DNA from 2 places in the Cellulosimicrobium sp. EB106-03-01-XG111 genome. Region 1 is predicted to be linked to the other one. Evidence: riboswitches for the same ligand, from Rfam matches in the RefSeq annotation. Region 1 holds a riboswitch; the other holds the start of a gene.
What was found. A riboswitch is a leader RNA that binds a small molecule or an ion and turns the genes downstream of it on or off. The one in region 1 is predicted to bind FMN.

Region 1 (8,097 bases):
CCGCAGCCGCACCCATGCCCAGGCCGTCGACGCAGCGATCGAGCTCTTCACCCGCAAGGGGTACGAGCAGACGACCGTCGAGGAGATCGCCGACGCCGCCCAGGTCAGCCGCGCCACCTTCTTCCGCCGCTACGGGTCCAAGGAGGACGTGGTCTTCGCGGACCACGAGCTCCTGCTCGACGAGGTCGTCGTCATGCTCGCCGCGACGCGGCCCGTGCCCGACGCCGAGGGTCATCTCACGCCCGACCCGACGGTCGACCCGTACCTCGAGGTGTGCCGTGCGGCGCGGCTGGTGTTCGACCACCACGTCGGGCAGCGCGAGACGTCCCTGGCCCGCTGGCAGCTCCTCCAGCAGGTGCCGGCGCTGCGCGACCGCGAGCTCGTCACGACCCACCGCTACGAGCGCGCGTTCACCGCGTACCTGCGCGACGCGCTCCCGCCGGACGAGCGTCGCTCGACGGCGTCCATCGCGTTCGCGGCGTCCGTCGTCGCGGTGCACAACGCGCTCCTGCGCCGGTGGCTGCGCTCCCCCGAGCAGGACCTGCGCCCCCAGCTCGAGGAGGCGTTCGCGGACCTGCGCCGCGCCGCCGTCGGCCGGTACGCCGCGCCGGACGGCGCCGCACCGGCCGAGCGCCGCGGCACGGGAGACGCCGCGCCCGCGGCACGCCGCGTCGTCGTGACCGTGGTGGACGCGGGCGCGGACGCGCAGGGCGTCGCGGACGACGTCGCGCGCGCCGTCCGCGACGCCCTGTCCTGAGGACCGCTCCCCGCTACCCGTCCGACCCGTCCTGGGACTCCGGCACGCCCTGCGGATCGAGCGTCCCCGCCGATCCGGGCGTGCTCGAGGGTGCGGGCGTGGGCGTGCCACCCGCGGTCGCGCCGTCCGTCGGGCTGCCCGACCGCTCCAAGATCGTCGGGACGCCCGCCAGCTCCGGGGCCGCGAGGTCGACGTGGCGGACGGTTCTCGCGAGCGCGACGAGCTGGTCGACGTCGGCCGGACCGTGCACCCGGTAGGTCAGGCCTCCGGACCGCCACTGCAGGACCCCGGCCACCTCCTCCCCGCGTGGGCCGAACGCGTGGTACACGGCGCGGGCGTCGCCGACGCGGGCGAGCACGACCGCGTCCGCGGCCCGCGAGGCCACGGCCTCGGCCGGCTCGACCGGGGCTGCCGTGGCGGTGAGCGCCACGCCCCCCTCCTCGACATCCCCGTAGAAGGTCGTCCACTCGATCACCGAGACGTCGTCCGTGCGCGGCGGGAGGTCGACCGACGCGAGCCCGACGGGCACGGACGCGGGGTCGACGTCGCCGTCGGCACCGAACGTCAACCGGTCCAGCACCTCGACGAGCTCGTGGCTCGTGAGTCCGCTGCCCTCCGCGAGCCAGCGGGTGCCGCCCACCTCCCAGGTGAGGACCGCTCCCCCGGCCTGTTCGAGCAGCGCGCCGTCGGCGCCCCGCACCGCGACCGTCACCAGCTCCTCCCCGGAGTACGGGTCCGCGACGTCGGACCAGACGGTGACACCCGCCTGCGGGTCGTCGTCGAGGAGGACCGCCACGGGGCGCACCGGCGGGCACTCTCCCCGGAACTCGTAGGCACCCGCAGCGACCACCGGCTCGCTCGCCCCGTCGAGGACCGCCACGGCGCGGGTGACCGCCGAGTCGCCCGCCCAGCTCGTCCGGTCCGGGTAGAGCCCTTCCCCGGCGCGGCAGTCCCGAGCGTCCGCGCCCTGGGCCGCCGCCGCGACGCCGAGGAACACGGCAGGTCGACCACCCGTCGCGTCGGGGCCGACGGCGGGAAGGAGCACGAGCGCCATCGTCATCGCCCCCGCGAGCCCTCCCGCGGCGACGCCGCGCCGGGCGACGCGAGCGCGGCGGATCTGGCGCGCGCGGTCCTCGATCCGCGCGAGGGAGGGGGCGGGTGCGGCGCCGTCGAGGTGGGCGAGGTGGTCGAGCAGGTCGGAGTTCATCGGACGGTCCTCTCGGCAGGGGGTGAGCTGGAGCGCGAGCTGCTTGCGCGCGCTCGACAGGGTCGCGGCGACGGTGCCGCGCGAGACGCCCATGAGGTCGGCGATCTCCGCCTCGGGCAGGTCGGCGACGTAGCGCAGCGCGACGGCGGTCCGCGCACGCAGTGCGAGCCGCGCGACGGCGCGCCACAGCGCGTCGTCGGGGTCGGGCGGTGGTCCGGTGCTCTCAGCGCGGTGCCGCGCGAGGTAGCGCCTCTCGTGCACGAGCCGACGACGCGTGTGCCGCAGCTCGTTGAGCCCGACGCCGTAGACCCAGCCCGCCGGGGACTCCATGCGCGAGACCTTGCGCCAGTCCGCGAGGGCCCGGGCGAACGCCTCCGCCGCGACCTCCTCGCCGAGCGCGACGTTCCCGGCGGCCAGCCGCAGCGCGCGGCACACCGTCGGGAAGGCACCTCGGTACCAGTCGGCGAAGTCGAGCGCCTCGCCCCGTTCTGCTCTCGTACCCCTCTATGCCCTGGGACCGCCGATGTGTTGAGGCGACTTCGCCCACCGCCCACGACGCTTCGGCACCGAAGTGCGCAGGTCGGCAGCCCAGTGTGCCGAATGCCGTTCCGGGTGCCGAACCGCGTCGGCGCTGCCGAACGGTCCGCGCCGAGCGGGGAATGCGCGAGTAGCATCGGCGGTTGCAGAACGCAGTACGCACGAACGTGCTCCGGGGTCGGTGCAATTCCGAGCCGGCGGTGACAGTCCGCGACCCGCGCCCACGCGCGGTTGACCTGGTGGAACTCCAGGACCGACGGTGACAGTCCGGATGGGAGGAAGCACGTGCGGCGCGGCCGTCCTCGGCCGGGCTCTCGCGAGCCCGCGCGACGGGGCCCGGCCTCGCCGTGGTGAGCGACGCCGTCGGGCCCCCGTGGCCCGGCCCCGCCGCCCGCCCTCACCCCGGAGCGCTCGTGCCCGGGAGGACGAGGACATCCGATGGACCTGATCCACGCGCTGTTCGACGCGCAGCTGACGATCGGCGACCAGCACCTGCTGTGGCGCGAGATCGTGGGCAACGGGTTCGGCCTGGCGTCGGCGCTGGGCGGCATGCGGCGCAAGGTGTGGGCGTGGCCGGTGGGCATCGTCGGCAACCTGCTGCTGCTCACGGTGTTCCTCGGCGCGGTGTTCGCGACGCCCAACCCCGTCAACCTGCTCGGCCAGGCCGGGCGCCAGGTCATGTTCGTCGTCGTGTCGGTGTACGGGTGGGTGCAGTGGCGCAAGACCCAGGCGCGGCTCGGTGACGCCGACGCGGACAGCCACGGCGTCGCCGTCGTGCCGCGCTGGGCGTCGTGGCGCCAGCGCGCGTTCCTCGTCGTCGCGCTCGTGGGCGGCACGGCGCTGCTGACCCCCGTGTTCCGCGCGCTCGAGTCGTACGAGCCCGTCTGGGCCGACGCGTGGATCTTCATGGGCTCGCTGCTCGCGACGTACGGCATGGCGAAGGGCTGGGTCGAGTTCTGGCTCGTCTGGGTCGCCGTGGACATCGTGGGCGTGCCCCTGCTGATCTCGGCCGGCTTCTACGCGTCCGCGTTCATGTACGTGTTCTACGGCGCGTTCACGCTCGTCGGGTTCTTCGTGTGGTGGCGCGTCAACCGCCGCGCGGCCGCCGCCGCCGAGGCGGACGCCGCGGCGGCGGGCGCGCCTGCCTGACCTCCGGCCGCCCAGACCAGCCACCCCGATACCCCGTCTCGATTGACTGAGACGGGGTATCGCTGCACTATGGGAGGGACCGCCGCCGACGCCGGGCCCGCACCCCGGGCAACCGCGTCGAGGACGGTCGACCGACCGCAGCCGCCCTCCCAGGGGAGCACCGATGCCCACCACCCCGATCATGCCCGGCGTCACCGAGCCCACCTACGACCTCGCGACCCCGCTCGACCTCGACTACGCCGGCGCGTTCGCCGACGCGACCGAGGAGGACCGCGCCCACCTGCAGCGCGTCCGGCAGTTCGTCCAGGACGAGGTGCTGCCCGTCATCGACGACTACTGGGAGCGCGCCGAGGTCCCGTTCGACCTCGTCAAGCGCATGGGCGAGCTCGACCTGCTGCGCGACGGCGTCGACGTCGAGGGTCGTCCGCACGTGAGCCAGCTCGCCGCGGGCCTCGCCGCCATGGAGATGTCGCGCGGCGACGGCTCCGTCGCGACGATCTGCGGCGTCCAGGGCGGTCTCGCGCTGCGCAGCATCCAGATGCTCGGCTCCGACGAGCAGCGGGCGAAGTACGCCGAGCCGATGGCGCGCGGGGAGATCCTCGGCGCGTTCGCGCTCACCGAGCCCACCCACGGCTCGGACTCCGTCTCGCTCGAGACGACGGCGCGCAAGGAGACGCGCGACGGCGTCGAGGGCTACGTGCTGAACGGCGAGAAGAAGTGGATCGGCAACGGGTCCTCGGGGCACATCACGGTCGTGTGGGCGCGCCTCGTCGGCAGCGACTCGGCGGACGGCGACAACCAGGTCCACGGTTTCGTCGTGCCGCAGGACACCCCCGGCTACACGGGCACGACCATCACCGGCAAGGTGTCGCTCCGCGCGATCTGGCAGGCGCACGTCGTGCTCGACGACGTGTTCGTCCCCGCCGAGAACGCCCTGCCCGGCGCGCGGTCGTTCAAGGACACCTCGCGCGTCCTCTTCGCGACGCGCCTCGGGGTGGCGTGGGCCGCCGTCGGGCACGCGGTCGCGTGCTACGAGGCCGCGGTCGCGTACGCGAAGCAGCGCGTCCAGTTCGGGCGCCCGCTCGCCGCGAACCAGATGGTGCAGGAGCGCCTCACGCGGATGCTCTCGACGATCACGCAGCTCCAGCTCCTCGTCGCGCAGATGACGCGGCTCGACGAGGCCGGGACGCTCACCGGCCCGCAGGCGTCGCTCGCGAAGTACACGTGCACCCGCGGGGCGCGCGAGGTCGCCGCGAGCGCGCGCGACCTGCTCGGCGGCAACGGGATCCTGCTCCAGAACCGCGTCGCGCGGCACTTCGCCGACATCGAGGCCCTGCACACCTACGAGGGCACCGAGTCGGTCCAGGCGCTCATCGTCGGGCGCGACATCACGGGCGTCTCCGCGTTCGTCTGACGGTCCCGAGGGCGCGCACGCCCTCCCCCCGCTCCCCGGCGCCGCTCGCCCCTCCTCGCGGCGCCGGGGCTCCTTCCTGTCCACCCCGTCTCCCCGCCCTCCCCGGATCGGAGTCCCATGAGCACCGACGCCAGCCCCCTGCCCGACGCCGCAGCCGTCACCCCCGAGGACGAGGTCACCCCGGTCCTCCTGCACGGCGCGCGCACCCCGTTCGCGCGCTTCCGCGGGGCGCTCGCCTCGCTCTCGGCGGCCGAGCTCGGCGCGCACGCGATCCGCGGCGCGCTCGCGGCCGCGGGCGTCGCGCCGGAGCAGGTCGACACGGTGATCGTGGGGCAGGTCGTGCAGGCGGGTGCCAAGCAGGGACCCGCGCGCCAGGCCGCGATCCTCGCGGGCCTCGGCTGGGACGTGCCGACCGTGACGATCAACAAGCTGTGCCTCTCGGGCCTCACCGCGATCATCGACGCGGCCCGGCTGGTCCGCACGGGCGAGGCGAGCGTCGTCGTCGCGGGTGGGCAGGAGTCGATGACGAACGCGCCGCACCTCGTCGTCGGGTCGCGCTCCGGGTTCGCGTTCGGGGACGTGACGATGGCCGACTCGCTCACGCACGACGGCCTGGACGACCCGTTCAGCGGCGAGGTCATGGGCGAGCTCACCGACCGCGGCTGCGCGACGCGCGGCATCGGCCGCCCCGAGCAGGACGCGTTCGCGCTGCGCTCGCACCAGCGCGCCGCCGCCGCGCGCGACGCCGGGCGCCTCGCGGACGAGATCGCGCCGGTCGAGGTGCCGCAGCGGCGGGGCGAGCCGGTCGTCGTCGAGCACGACGAGGGCGTGCGCGCCGACACGACGCTCGAGGCCCTGGAGCGCCTGCGCCCGGCCTTCGTCAAGGACGGGACCATCACCGCCGGGTCGAGCTCGCCGCTGTCCGACGGCGCGGCGGCGGTCGTCGTCGCGAGCCGCGCGTTCGCGAAGCGCAACGGTCTGCCGTGGCTCGCCGAGATCGGTGCGGCGGGGCAGGTCGCGGGGCCCGACAACTCGCTGCACTCCCAGCCGGCGCGGGCCATCGAGGCCGCGGTGAAGCGCGAGTGCATCGCCGCGGCGGACCTCGACCTCGTGGAGATCAACGAGGCGTTCGCCGCCGTCGCGCTGCAGTCGGTCGCGGACCTCGGCATCGACGCGGACGTCGTCAACACCGACGGCGGCGCCATCGCGCTCGGCCACCCCGTCGGCGCGTCCGGTGCCCGGCTCGCGCTGCACCTCGCGCTCGCGCTCCGTCGCCGCGGGGGCGGCGTCGGCGCCGCGGCGCTGTGCGGGGGCGGCGGTCAGGGGGACGCGCTCGTCCTGCGCGCCTGACCCTCCGGGCGGGCCCCGTCGGGGCTCCGCCGCGCGAGCCGACCAACCCTGGTGCACGATGCTGCACCAGGGTTGGCGCGTTTCGGCCGCCGCGGTGTGACGCAGATCGCGCCACGACGGCCGGGTTTCGCGTCATGGATCGCGTCTGACGTGGTCCCTCTCCCTGGAACCGCCCCCCACGAGAGGACCGTCATGACCACCGTGACCGACGCAGCCCGCCGTACCGCGAGCCGTGCGCGCCGCTCGCACCTGTCCGCCGTCGCCGTCGCGCTCGTCGGGCTCGCCGCAGGCTTCGCCGCGGCGCCCTACCTGCTCGGCTGACGCCTCCCGCTCGACGGGCCCGGGACCGCACGGTCCCGGGCTCTCGTCATCCCTCGGTCGTCGCGCTCTGCGCCGGCTCGCGCGCGAGCAGCTCCTCCAGCCGGTCGAGCAGCGGGACCTGGCCCGCGACCACGAGCCCGCGAGCCCGCGCGAGCGGGAACCAGCCGGCCCGGTCGAGCTCGGGGAACTCCTGCATCCGTCCCGAGCGCGGCGGCCACTCGAGTGCGAACGTGTTGCTGGAGATCGCGGTGACGTCGAGGTCCGCCTCCCGCGCCCACGCCGCGACGAGCTTGCCGGCACGCTGGCGCACCGTGCCGAGGTCGAGGTCGGGCGCCTCCGCCGCGGGGGCCGGGACGCCGAGCTCCTCGGCGAACTCGCGCAGCGCCGCCGCGTGCTCGTCCTCCCCCGGCTCCACCTCGCCCTTGGGGATCGTCCAGCCGCCGGCGTCCTTGCGCGCCCACAGCGGGCCGCCCATGTGCCCGAGGAGCACCTCGACGGCGTCGTCCCGGAACCGGTAGAGCACGAGCCCTGCTGACTGCTTCACCCCTCCTTCCTACACAGCCGACGGCGAGACGGCCCGTCGGGACCGGGTCGTCGCGGCGCCGCCCGGCAGGCCGCGAGCCCGGGCCGGGGCGGAGAACCGGTGCGCGCCCGGCCCGGACCGTGTGGGTGGCGCGGCGTAGCGTCGGCCGTCCCAGGACCAGAACGCAGGAGGGGACGACCATGACCACGCCGAGCGTCACGCACCTCAATCCTGCCGGGCTGCACCGCAACCCGGCGTTCTCGCAGGGCACGATCGTCGAGACCGGTCGCACGCTCTACGTCGGCGGCCAGAACGGCACCGACGCGGACGGCGCGATCGTCGAGGGCGGCATCGCGGCCCAGACGGCGCAGGCGCTGCGCAACGTCCTCGCCGTGCTGGCCGAGGCAGGCGCCGGGCCGGAGGACGTCGCGCGGCTCGCCGTCTACCTCGACCCCGAGGCCGACCTCATGGAGGGCTTCGCCGCCGTCGGCGAGGTCTGGGGCCCGCACCCCGCCGCCGTGACCGTCCTGCGGGTCGGGATCGCGCGGCCGGGCGCGCTCGTCGAGATCGAGGCGGTCGCGGCCCTCCCCGCCTGACGCGCGGCACCCGCTCCCGCGCGCGACGTCACGGGGGTGCCGCTACTGTCCGGGGGTGCCAGCCGACCGGACCCCGTACCGCGCCCTGTGGCGGGCCGCGGCGTACGGGGTCGCGGCCTCCCTCCCTGTCCTCGCGCTCGCGTGGCTCGTCCGCGCGGAGTCGGGGGTCGTCGTCGACGCGGACCGCGCCGCCGTCGCCGCGGCGACCCGGTTCGCCGGCGAGCGCCCCGCGCTCGAGCGCGC
Region 2 (8,097 bases), on a different contig from region 1:
AGCGGTTCGAGGCGGAGCGTGCCGCGGCGCGCGAGCAGTCGAAGGCGCGTCGCACGGAGCGCACGGGCGAGCGCCCGTCGCGCGGCGACCGTGCGTCGGGCCGGCGCGAGGGCGACGGGACGCGCGGCATCCGCCGCGACGCCGTCGGGACGCGCTACCGCCTGTCGGTGGGCCACAAGGACGGCGTGATGCCGGGCGGGATCGTGGGCGCGCTGACGAACGAGGCGGGCCTGGCCGGGTCGGACGTCGGCAAGATCGACATCTTCCCGTCGTTCTCGCTGGTGGACATCACCGCACCGCTCGACGCGGACACGATGGACCGCATCTCGCGGGCGCGGGTCGCGGGCAAGGCGCTGCGCATCCGTCTCGACGAGGGCGCGCCCGCGTCCCGGGGCCCGCGTGCCGGGCACGGGCCGTCGGGTCGTCGTGACGAGCGTCGTGACCGGTTCGACCGTGCCGACGACCGGGGCGAGCGCAAGCCGCGCCACCGCGCCGCGTTCTGACCCGCACCTGCCGGCGGTAGCCCCGCCGGCGCACGACGACGACGGCCCCCGGATCTCCACGATCCGGGGGCCGTCGTCGTCGGTGCGGGGTGCCAGTGGCGCGGGCACGGGAGCCGCGCGCCTGCGGCGGTCCTTACTCGCGGGCTTCGCCGTGCGCCTGCACCAGGGCGGCGAGGCGACGTGACTCCGCCTCGCCGCGGGCGCCGTCGGCCCGTTGGATGCCCATGACGGCGAGGGTGGACCCGTCCGCGAGGTCGAGGCGCACCCACGCGTCGCCCGAGCCGAACCGCACCGACACGATCTGCGGCCACGCGAGGCGGCGTGTGTAGATGACGTTGCGCACCCGCAGGCCCTCGCGCGTCGGGACCGCGTGCACGCCGCCCAGGCGCCACAGCAGCCACGCCGCGAACAGCGCGAACGCCGCGATCGACAGCCGGTTCACCCACGACGTGCCGAGCGGCCCCGTCGCGGACAGCCCCACGACGACGCACCCGCCGACGACGACCACGCCCGTCGCCCACGCCGACACCAGGCCGAACCTCGGCCGGAACGTGCGGTACGGGTCGTCGTCGCGGTCGCCCGGCAGGCCGGGGTCGGGGAACGGGTCGGTGCTCATGCCGCCACCGTCTCACACCCTCCGGCGGCCCACCGTGGGCCAGGGCTCAGAGGCGCGAGGCGTGGATCCGGGTCACGAGGATCGCGCGCGCCCCGACGTCGTACAGGGCGTCCATGACCTGGTTCGTGCGGTCGCGGCGCACCATCGCGCGCACCGCCGCCCAGTCCCGGTCGTGCAGCGGGGACACCGTGGGCGACTCCAGGCCCGGCGTGATCGCGACCGCACGGTCCACGAGCGACACCGGCACGTCGTAGTCCATGAGGACGTACTCGTGCGCCGTCAGCACACCCTGCAGGCGACGGGACAGCACCTCCACCCCCGCCGGGACGTCCGCCTCCGCCACCTTGCGCGGCCGGATCAGCACCGCCTCCGACACCAGGATCGGGTCGCCGAACACCTCCAGGCCCGCGCCCCGCAGCGTCGTGCCCGTCGACACCACGTCCGCGACGACGTCCGCCACCCCGAGCTGTACCGCCGACTCGACCGCACCGTCCAGGTGCACGACCGTCGCGTCCACCCCGTGCGCCCGCAGGTGCCCCTCCACGAGGACCTCGTACGACGTCGCGACCCGCAGCCCCTGCACCTGCTCCAACGACGTGATCGTCCCCGCCGGAGCCGCATACCGGAACGTCGACCCCCCGAACCCGAGCTGCATGTGCTCCACCGCGTCCGCGCCCGAGTCCAGCAGCAGGTCCCGCCCCGTCACCCCGACGTCGACCGTGCCCGACCCCACGTACACCGCGATGTCGCGAGGGCGCAGGAAGAAGAACTCGGCGTCGTTGTCCGGGTCCGCCAGCACCAGCTCGCGCGGGTCACGACGCTGGCGGTACCCCGCCTCGCGCAGCATCTCGACGGCGGGCTCGGACAGGGACCCCTTGTTGGGGACAGCGATACGCAGCATGACAGGACCTTCGTTCAGGGGATCGGGCAGGAAGAGGGGACCAGCAGGGACGAGCGAGGGGCGAGCGGCGCTCGCGGCCGGGAGCGGGGACGCTCACCGGCGCGGCCGCTCACAGATGCTCGTACACGTCCTGCAGGCTCAGACCCTTCGCCAGCATGAGGACCTGCAGGTGGTAGAGGAGCTGGGAGATCTCCTCCGCCGTCTTCACGTCGCCCTCGTACTCGGCGGCCATCCACACCTCGGCGGCCTCCTCGACCACCTTCTTCCCGATCGCGTGCACGCCGGCGTCCAGCTCCGCGACCGTGCCGGAACCGGCAGGTCGCGTCGTGGCCTTCTCGGACAGCTCCGCGAACAGGGACTCGAACGTCTTCACGCGCTCCAGGGTATCCGCCACCCGGACCCGGCCGGGGCGTGTCCGCCCAGCGGGCACACCCCGACCGTTCGCGTCACAGGTCACAGGTCGCGCAACGCCACGACCGTCGCGACCGCCGCCTGCGCCGCCTCCGCACCCTTGTCCTCGCGCGACCCCTCCAGACCCGCCCGGTCCAGCGCCTGCTGCTCGTCGTCGCACGTCAGCACACCGAACCCCACCGGCACGCCCGTGCGCACGCTCACGTCCGTCAGACCCGACGTCGCCGCCTGGCACACGTACTCGAAGTGCGGCGTGCCCCCACGGATCACCACCCCCAGCGCCACCACCGCGTCCGCGCCGTGCTCCACCGCACGCGCCGCCGCCACCGGCAGCTCGAACGACCCCGGCACCCGCACCACGCTCACGTGCGACACGTTCGCCGCCGCCAACGCCCGGCGCGCCCCCGCCAGCAACCCGTCCATCACCTCCGTGTGCCAGCTCGCCGCGACCACCGTCACCCGCAGCCCCGACCCGTCCACGCTCACCCTCGGCGCACCCGCCCCGCTCATCCCTCGTCCTCCTTCGTCTCCTCGGCACCGGACCCGTCGTCCGGCCCTCCCACGGCAGGCCCGTCCGGGACCGCCACCGTGTCCAGCAGATGACCCATCGCCACCTTCTTCGTCACCAGGTACGCCCGGTTGTGCTCCCCGTGACCCACCTCGATCCGCTCAGTCCCCACGACGTCGATGCCCGACGCCACCAGACCCGTCACCTTCGCCGGGTTGTTCGTCAGCAACCGCACCCGCGACAACCCCAGGTCCGCCAGGATCGCCGCCGCCGCCCCGTACTCCCGCCGGTCCACCGGCCACCCCAGCTCCACGTTCGCCTGCACCGTGTCCAGACCCGCGTCCTGCAGCTCGTACGCCCCGATCTTCGCCAGCAACCCGATGCCGCGCCCCTCGTGCCCCCGCAGGTACACCACCGCGCCGCCCTCCGCCGCGACCCGCCCCAACGCCGCCTCCAGCTGCGGCCCGCAGTCGCACCGCAACGACCTGAACGCGTCCCCCGTCAAGCACTCCGAGTGCACCCGCACCACCGGCACCCCCTCCGGCCCGACGGCGCTCGCGGCCTGCGCGCCCGCGTCACCACGGTCCGACGCGCGAGCCGGACCCACAGCGGGAACCAGCGCCACGTGCTCCGCCCCCGTGCGCAGGTCCCGATACCCCACCACCCGGAACCGGCCGTGCGCCGTCGGGAGCTCCGCCGAGGCGGTGCGGTGCACCCGCCGCACCAACGCCTCCCGATCCGGCACCTCCGCGGCCACCGCAGGCGCCGGGTCGTGCACCCGCCGCCACGCCACCAGGTCCGCGATCGTGATGAGCACCAGCCCGTCCCGCTCCGCCAACGCCGCCGCGTCCCCCAGACGCATCATCGACCCGTCGTCGCGCACCAGCTCCGCGATCCCCCCGACCTCCCCCATCCCCGCCAGGCGCACCAGGTCCACCGCCGCCTCCGTGTGCCCCGCACGGTGCAGCACACCCCCCGCCACCGCCCGCAACGGCAGCACGTGACCCGGCCGGATCAGGTCCACGGGACCCGACGCCGGGTCTGCCAGCACCCGCAACGTCCGCGCCCGGTCCTCCGCCGAGATCCCCGTCGACACCCCCGTCGCCGCGTCCACCGTCACCGTGTACGCCGTCCGCCGCGGATCCTGGCTGTGCGGCACCATCAACGGCAGCTCCAACGCGTCCGCCCGCACCGCCGGCATCGGCGCGCACAGATACCCCGACGAGTGCCGGATCGTCCACGCCACCCACTCCGCCGACACCCCCTGCGCCGCGAACACCACGTCCGCCTCGTTCTCCCGGTCCGGCGAGTCCGCCACCAGCACCGGACGCCCCGCCCGGATCGCCGCCAGCGCCTCCTCCACCGACCCCAGCCGCACGCCCTCCGGCACCGCGGCGCTCGCGGACCCCGCGCCCGTCACGACGCGCTCCCGGGGACCACGCCCGACACGAGCAGCCGCTCGACGTACTTCGCCAGCACGTCGACCTCCAGGTTCACGCGGTCCCCCGGGACCAGCCCCCCGAGGACCGTCGCCTCCAGAGTCGTCGGGATGAGCGAGACGCCGAACGTCTCGTCGTCCGCGTGCGTCACCGTCAACGACACCCCGCTCACCGCGATCGAACCCTTCTCCGCCACGTACCGGGTCAGACCCGCAGGGGCGGAGAACACCAGGTCGTCCCAGCGCTCCCCCGGCGCGCGGCTCACGAGCACGCCCACACCGTCCACGTGCCCCTGCACCACGTGACCGCCCAGCCGCGCGTCCGCCCGGACGGCCCGCTCCAGGTTCACCGGCGACCCCGCGACGAGGTCACCCAGCGCCGTGCGCCGCAACGACTCCGGCATGACGTCCGCCGTGAACGACCCGTCCCCCCCGAGGCTCGTGACCGTCAGGCACACCCCGTTCACCGCGATCGAGTCACCGAGCCCCGCGTCCGACACCACGAGCGGCCCCTCGACCGTGAGCACCGCGTCCTGCCCCGCGCCGCCCGGGAACCCGATGTCCCGGACCCTCCCGATCTCCTCCACGATCCCCGTGAACATCAACCCACCCGTCCTTCCGTGCTCTTCCTGGACACCACCAGCGCGTCGTCCCCGACACGCCTCACCTCCACCGTGCGGAACCGGTGCGCGTCGGCGATCGTCGCCACGCCCAGCCCGTCCACCGCCCGTCGACCGCTCCCCAGCAGCACCGGCGCCACGTACGCGTGCATCTCGTCCACCGCACCCACGGCCAGGAACGCCGTCGCCAGCGTCGGACCGCCCTCCACCAGCACGTGCCGCACCTCCCGCTCCGCGAGCCTCTCCAGCACCTCACCGACGTCCCGCGTCAGCACGTGCACCAGCTCGCCGCCCTCCCCGCGGACCCGCGCCGTCGGCGGGATCCCCCGCAGTCCCACCACCACCCGCAACGGCTGGTGCTCCGCCAGGCGCACGGCGCTCGCGGGGTTCCGCGCTGCGGCGTGCGAGGAGTCGTGGGCGCGGACCCGCGCGGTGAGCGCCGGGTCGTCGGCCAGGAGCGTGCCCGTGCCGACGACGATCGCGTCAACCTCCGCGCGCACGCGGTGGGCGTGCTCGCGCGCCGCAGGCCCGGTGATCCACCGGCTCGTCCCGTCCTCGGCGGCGACGTGGCCGTCGAGCGTCGTGGCCGTCTTGAGCGTCACGTACGGCGTGCCGCGCCGGACGGCCGTGAGCCACACGCGCAGGAGCTCCTCGCCCTCCGCGGCGCGCAGGCCGCGCACGACGCGCACCCCTGCGGCACGCAGCCGGTGCGCGCCGCCCGCGGCGACGGGGTTCGGGTCGTCGACGGCGAGCACGACCTCCGCCACGCCCGCCGCGACGAGCGCGTCGGCGCACGGGCCGGTACGACCGGTGTGGCCGCACGGCTCGAGGGTGACGACGGCCGTCGCGCCGGTGACGTCGACGCCGCGCGCCCGCGCGTCGGCGAGTGCCGCTGCCTCCGCGTGCGGCGTCCCCGCGCCCCGGTGCCACCCCTCGGCGAGCACGGGCCTCGGGCGCGGGTCGAGCGAGCCGGGGGTCGCGCCGTCGGGCACGGGTGCGCCGGCCGGAGGGCCCAGCAGGACGCACCCGACGCGGGGGTTCGGCCCGTGCGCCGGTCCTCTGGCCGCCAGAGCGAGCGCGCGCGCCATCGCGGCGTCGGTCGTCAGGGTGCGGGGGTGCTCGCCCATCGTCCTCCTCCCGGGCACGGGCGCTCCGGGGTGAGGGCGGGCGGCGGGTCGAGCCACGAGGGCCCGACGGCGTCGCTCACCACGGCGAGGCCGCCACCTCGCGACGGGTGCACCGACGGGTCGCCGGAGCACCACGCGCCGAGGCGTGGCCGCGCCGCACGTGCTTCCTCCCATCCGGACTTTCACCGTCGGTCCTGGAGTTCCACCAGGTCAACCGCGCGTGGGCGCGGGTCGCGGACTGTCACCGCCGGCTCGGAATTGCACCGACCCCGGAGCACGTTCGTGCGTACTGCGTTCTGCAACCGCCGATGGTACTCCGGTATCCCCCGCGACGGGGAGGTCGGTGACCCGTCGAGACGCCTGCCGCCCGAGGCGAGGACGGCCGTCGCGACAGGTGACCTCCTCCGAGCTGCGGCCTCCCCGCGTCGGCGCCCGGTTTTCCGTGCTGGTTGGTGACCTGCACGCGGCCGGTGGGTGGAGGAATGTGCGCTTGGCACACTATTTTATCGGAGACAGAGAAGGGGCTCTCCCCGCGGAGAGCCCCTTCCCCGCTCCCGGATCAGTGGGCGTGCGCCGACGCCTCCGCCAGCTCGCGCAGCGCCTGGATCTCCGCCGGCACGTTCTCCGCCCCGTACACCGCCGACCCGGCGACGAAGACGTTCGCCCCCGCGTCCGCGGCCCGCTCGATCGTCGAGCGCGACACTCCCCCGTCGACCTGGATCCACACGTCGAGGCCCGACGCGCTCACGGCCTCGCGCGCCCGCCGGATCTTCGGCAGCGTCCCCTCGATGAAGGACTGCCCGCCGAAGCCCGGCTCGACCGTCATGACGAGGATCATGTCCACCTCGGTCAGCAGGTCCAGGAAGGGCTCCACGGGCGTCGCAGGGCGCAGCGCGACCCCCGCGCGGGCTCCCAGGCGCCGGAGCTCACGAGCGAGCCGCACAGGGGCAGCAGCGGCCTCGGCGTGGAACGTGACCGACGCCGCGCCCGCCTCCGCGTACGACGGCGCCCAGCGGTCCGGGTCCTCGATCATGAGGTGCGCGTCGATGGGGACGGGCGACACCTGCGCCAGACGCTCGAACACCGGCAGCCCGAGCGTCAGGTTCGGCACGAAGTGGTTGTCCATGACGTCGACGTGCGCGTAGTCCGCCGTGGCGATCGCGTCGAGGTCACGCTCGAGGTTCGCGAAGTCGGCGGACAGGATGCTCGGTGCGATGAGGGCTGCCATGGGCCCCAGCCTAGGGGCGCGTGCCGGCGCCCGGCGCTCGTACCCTCGTCGCGTGAGCGACCTCTCCTCCCCCGCCCCCGGTCCGATCCCCGCCGCGATCCCCGTCGCGCCCGACCGACCCATGCCCGCGCCCGGCGTGACGGTCCGCCCGGCGACGGTGCACGACCTGCCGCGGGTCGCGGAGATCGCCGCCCCGTTCGTGCGCGACACGTGCGTGACGTTCGAGGAGGAGGTCTGGGACGTCCCGGCGTGGCACCGCAAGCTCGACGACGTCACCGCGCGCGGCCTGCCGTTCCTCGTCGCCGAGGTGGAGGGTCCGGCCGAACCGGGCTCCCCGCGCGGCGTCGTCGCGGGCTACGCGTACGCGTCCGCCTGGCGCCCCAAGCCCGCCTACCGGCACACCGCCGAGAACACGATCTACCTCGACCCGGCGCACGCCGGACGCGGCGTCGGCACGGCGCTGCTCGCCGCGCTCCTGGAGGCGCTGGCCGCCGCGGGGGTCCGCCAGGTCGTCTCAGTCGTCGCCGACGTCCCCGAGGCCGCCGGGTCGCTCCCGCTGCACCGCCGCTTCGGCTTCGTCGAGGCCGGCCGCCTCACCGCCGTCGGGTTCAAGCACGGCCGCTGGGTCGACACGATCCTGCTCCAGCGCACCCTCTGATCGCGTCGACGCCGCGGCCACGATCGGCCCGGGTGCCCGTCGTCGCGCAGCGGCCGACCAGGCGGTCCTGGTGGGTCGAGCAGGCGG

Region 2: it holds a riboswitch for FMN, as region 1 does, so the genes downstream of both, ribD (bifunctional diaminohydroxyphosphoribosylaminopyrimidine deaminase/5-amino-6-(5-phosphoribosylamino)uracil reductase RibD) here and pnuC (nicotinamide riboside transporter PnuC) in region 1, are expected to answer to the same signal.

The regions. Positions count from the first base shown of each region.
Region 1 covers NZ_JBYTEQ010000021.1:49,650-57,746, reverse strand. Annotated here, with positions in the region: gene AC3WT4_RS16085 (TetR/AcrR family transcriptional regulator) at 1-757, shown strand, start outside; gene AC3WT4_RS16080 (RNA polymerase sigma factor) at 771-2,399, opposite strand; FMN riboswitch at 2,666-2,789, shown strand; gene pnuC (nicotinamide riboside transporter PnuC) at 2,940-3,650, shown strand; gene AC3WT4_RS16070 (acyl-CoA dehydrogenase family protein) at 3,814-5,064, shown strand; gene AC3WT4_RS16065 (acetyl-CoA C-acyltransferase) at 5,182-6,414, shown strand; gene AC3WT4_RS16060 (hypothetical protein) at 6,607-6,735, shown strand; gene AC3WT4_RS16055 (NUDIX hydrolase) at 6,782-7,279, opposite strand; gene AC3WT4_RS16050 (RidA family protein) at 7,459-7,854, shown strand; gene AC3WT4_RS16045 (phosphatase PAP2 family protein) at 7,910-8,097, shown strand, end outside.
Region 2 covers NZ_JBYTEQ010000003.1:146,004-154,100, forward strand. Annotated here, with positions in the region: gene AC3WT4_RS04665 (DEAD/DEAH box helicase) at 1-503, shown strand, start outside; gene AC3WT4_RS04670 (PH domain-containing protein) at 637-1,119, opposite strand; gene hisG (ATP phosphoribosyltransferase) at 1,166-2,020, opposite strand; gene AC3WT4_RS04680 (phosphoribosyl-ATP diphosphatase) at 2,130-2,393, opposite strand; gene ribH (6,7-dimethyl-8-ribityllumazine synthase) at 2,474-2,941, opposite strand; gene ribB (3,4-dihydroxy-2-butanone-4-phosphate synthase) at 2,938-4,359, opposite strand; gene AC3WT4_RS04695 (riboflavin synthase) at 4,356-4,979, opposite strand; gene ribD (bifunctional diaminohydroxyphosphoribosylaminopyrimidine deaminase/5-amino-6-(5-phosphoribosylamino)uracil reductase RibD) at 4,979-6,124, opposite strand; FMN riboswitch at 6,281-6,406, opposite strand; gene rpe (ribulose-phosphate 3-epimerase) at 6,684-7,352, opposite strand; gene AC3WT4_RS04710 (GNAT family N-acetyltransferase) at 7,405-8,010, shown strand.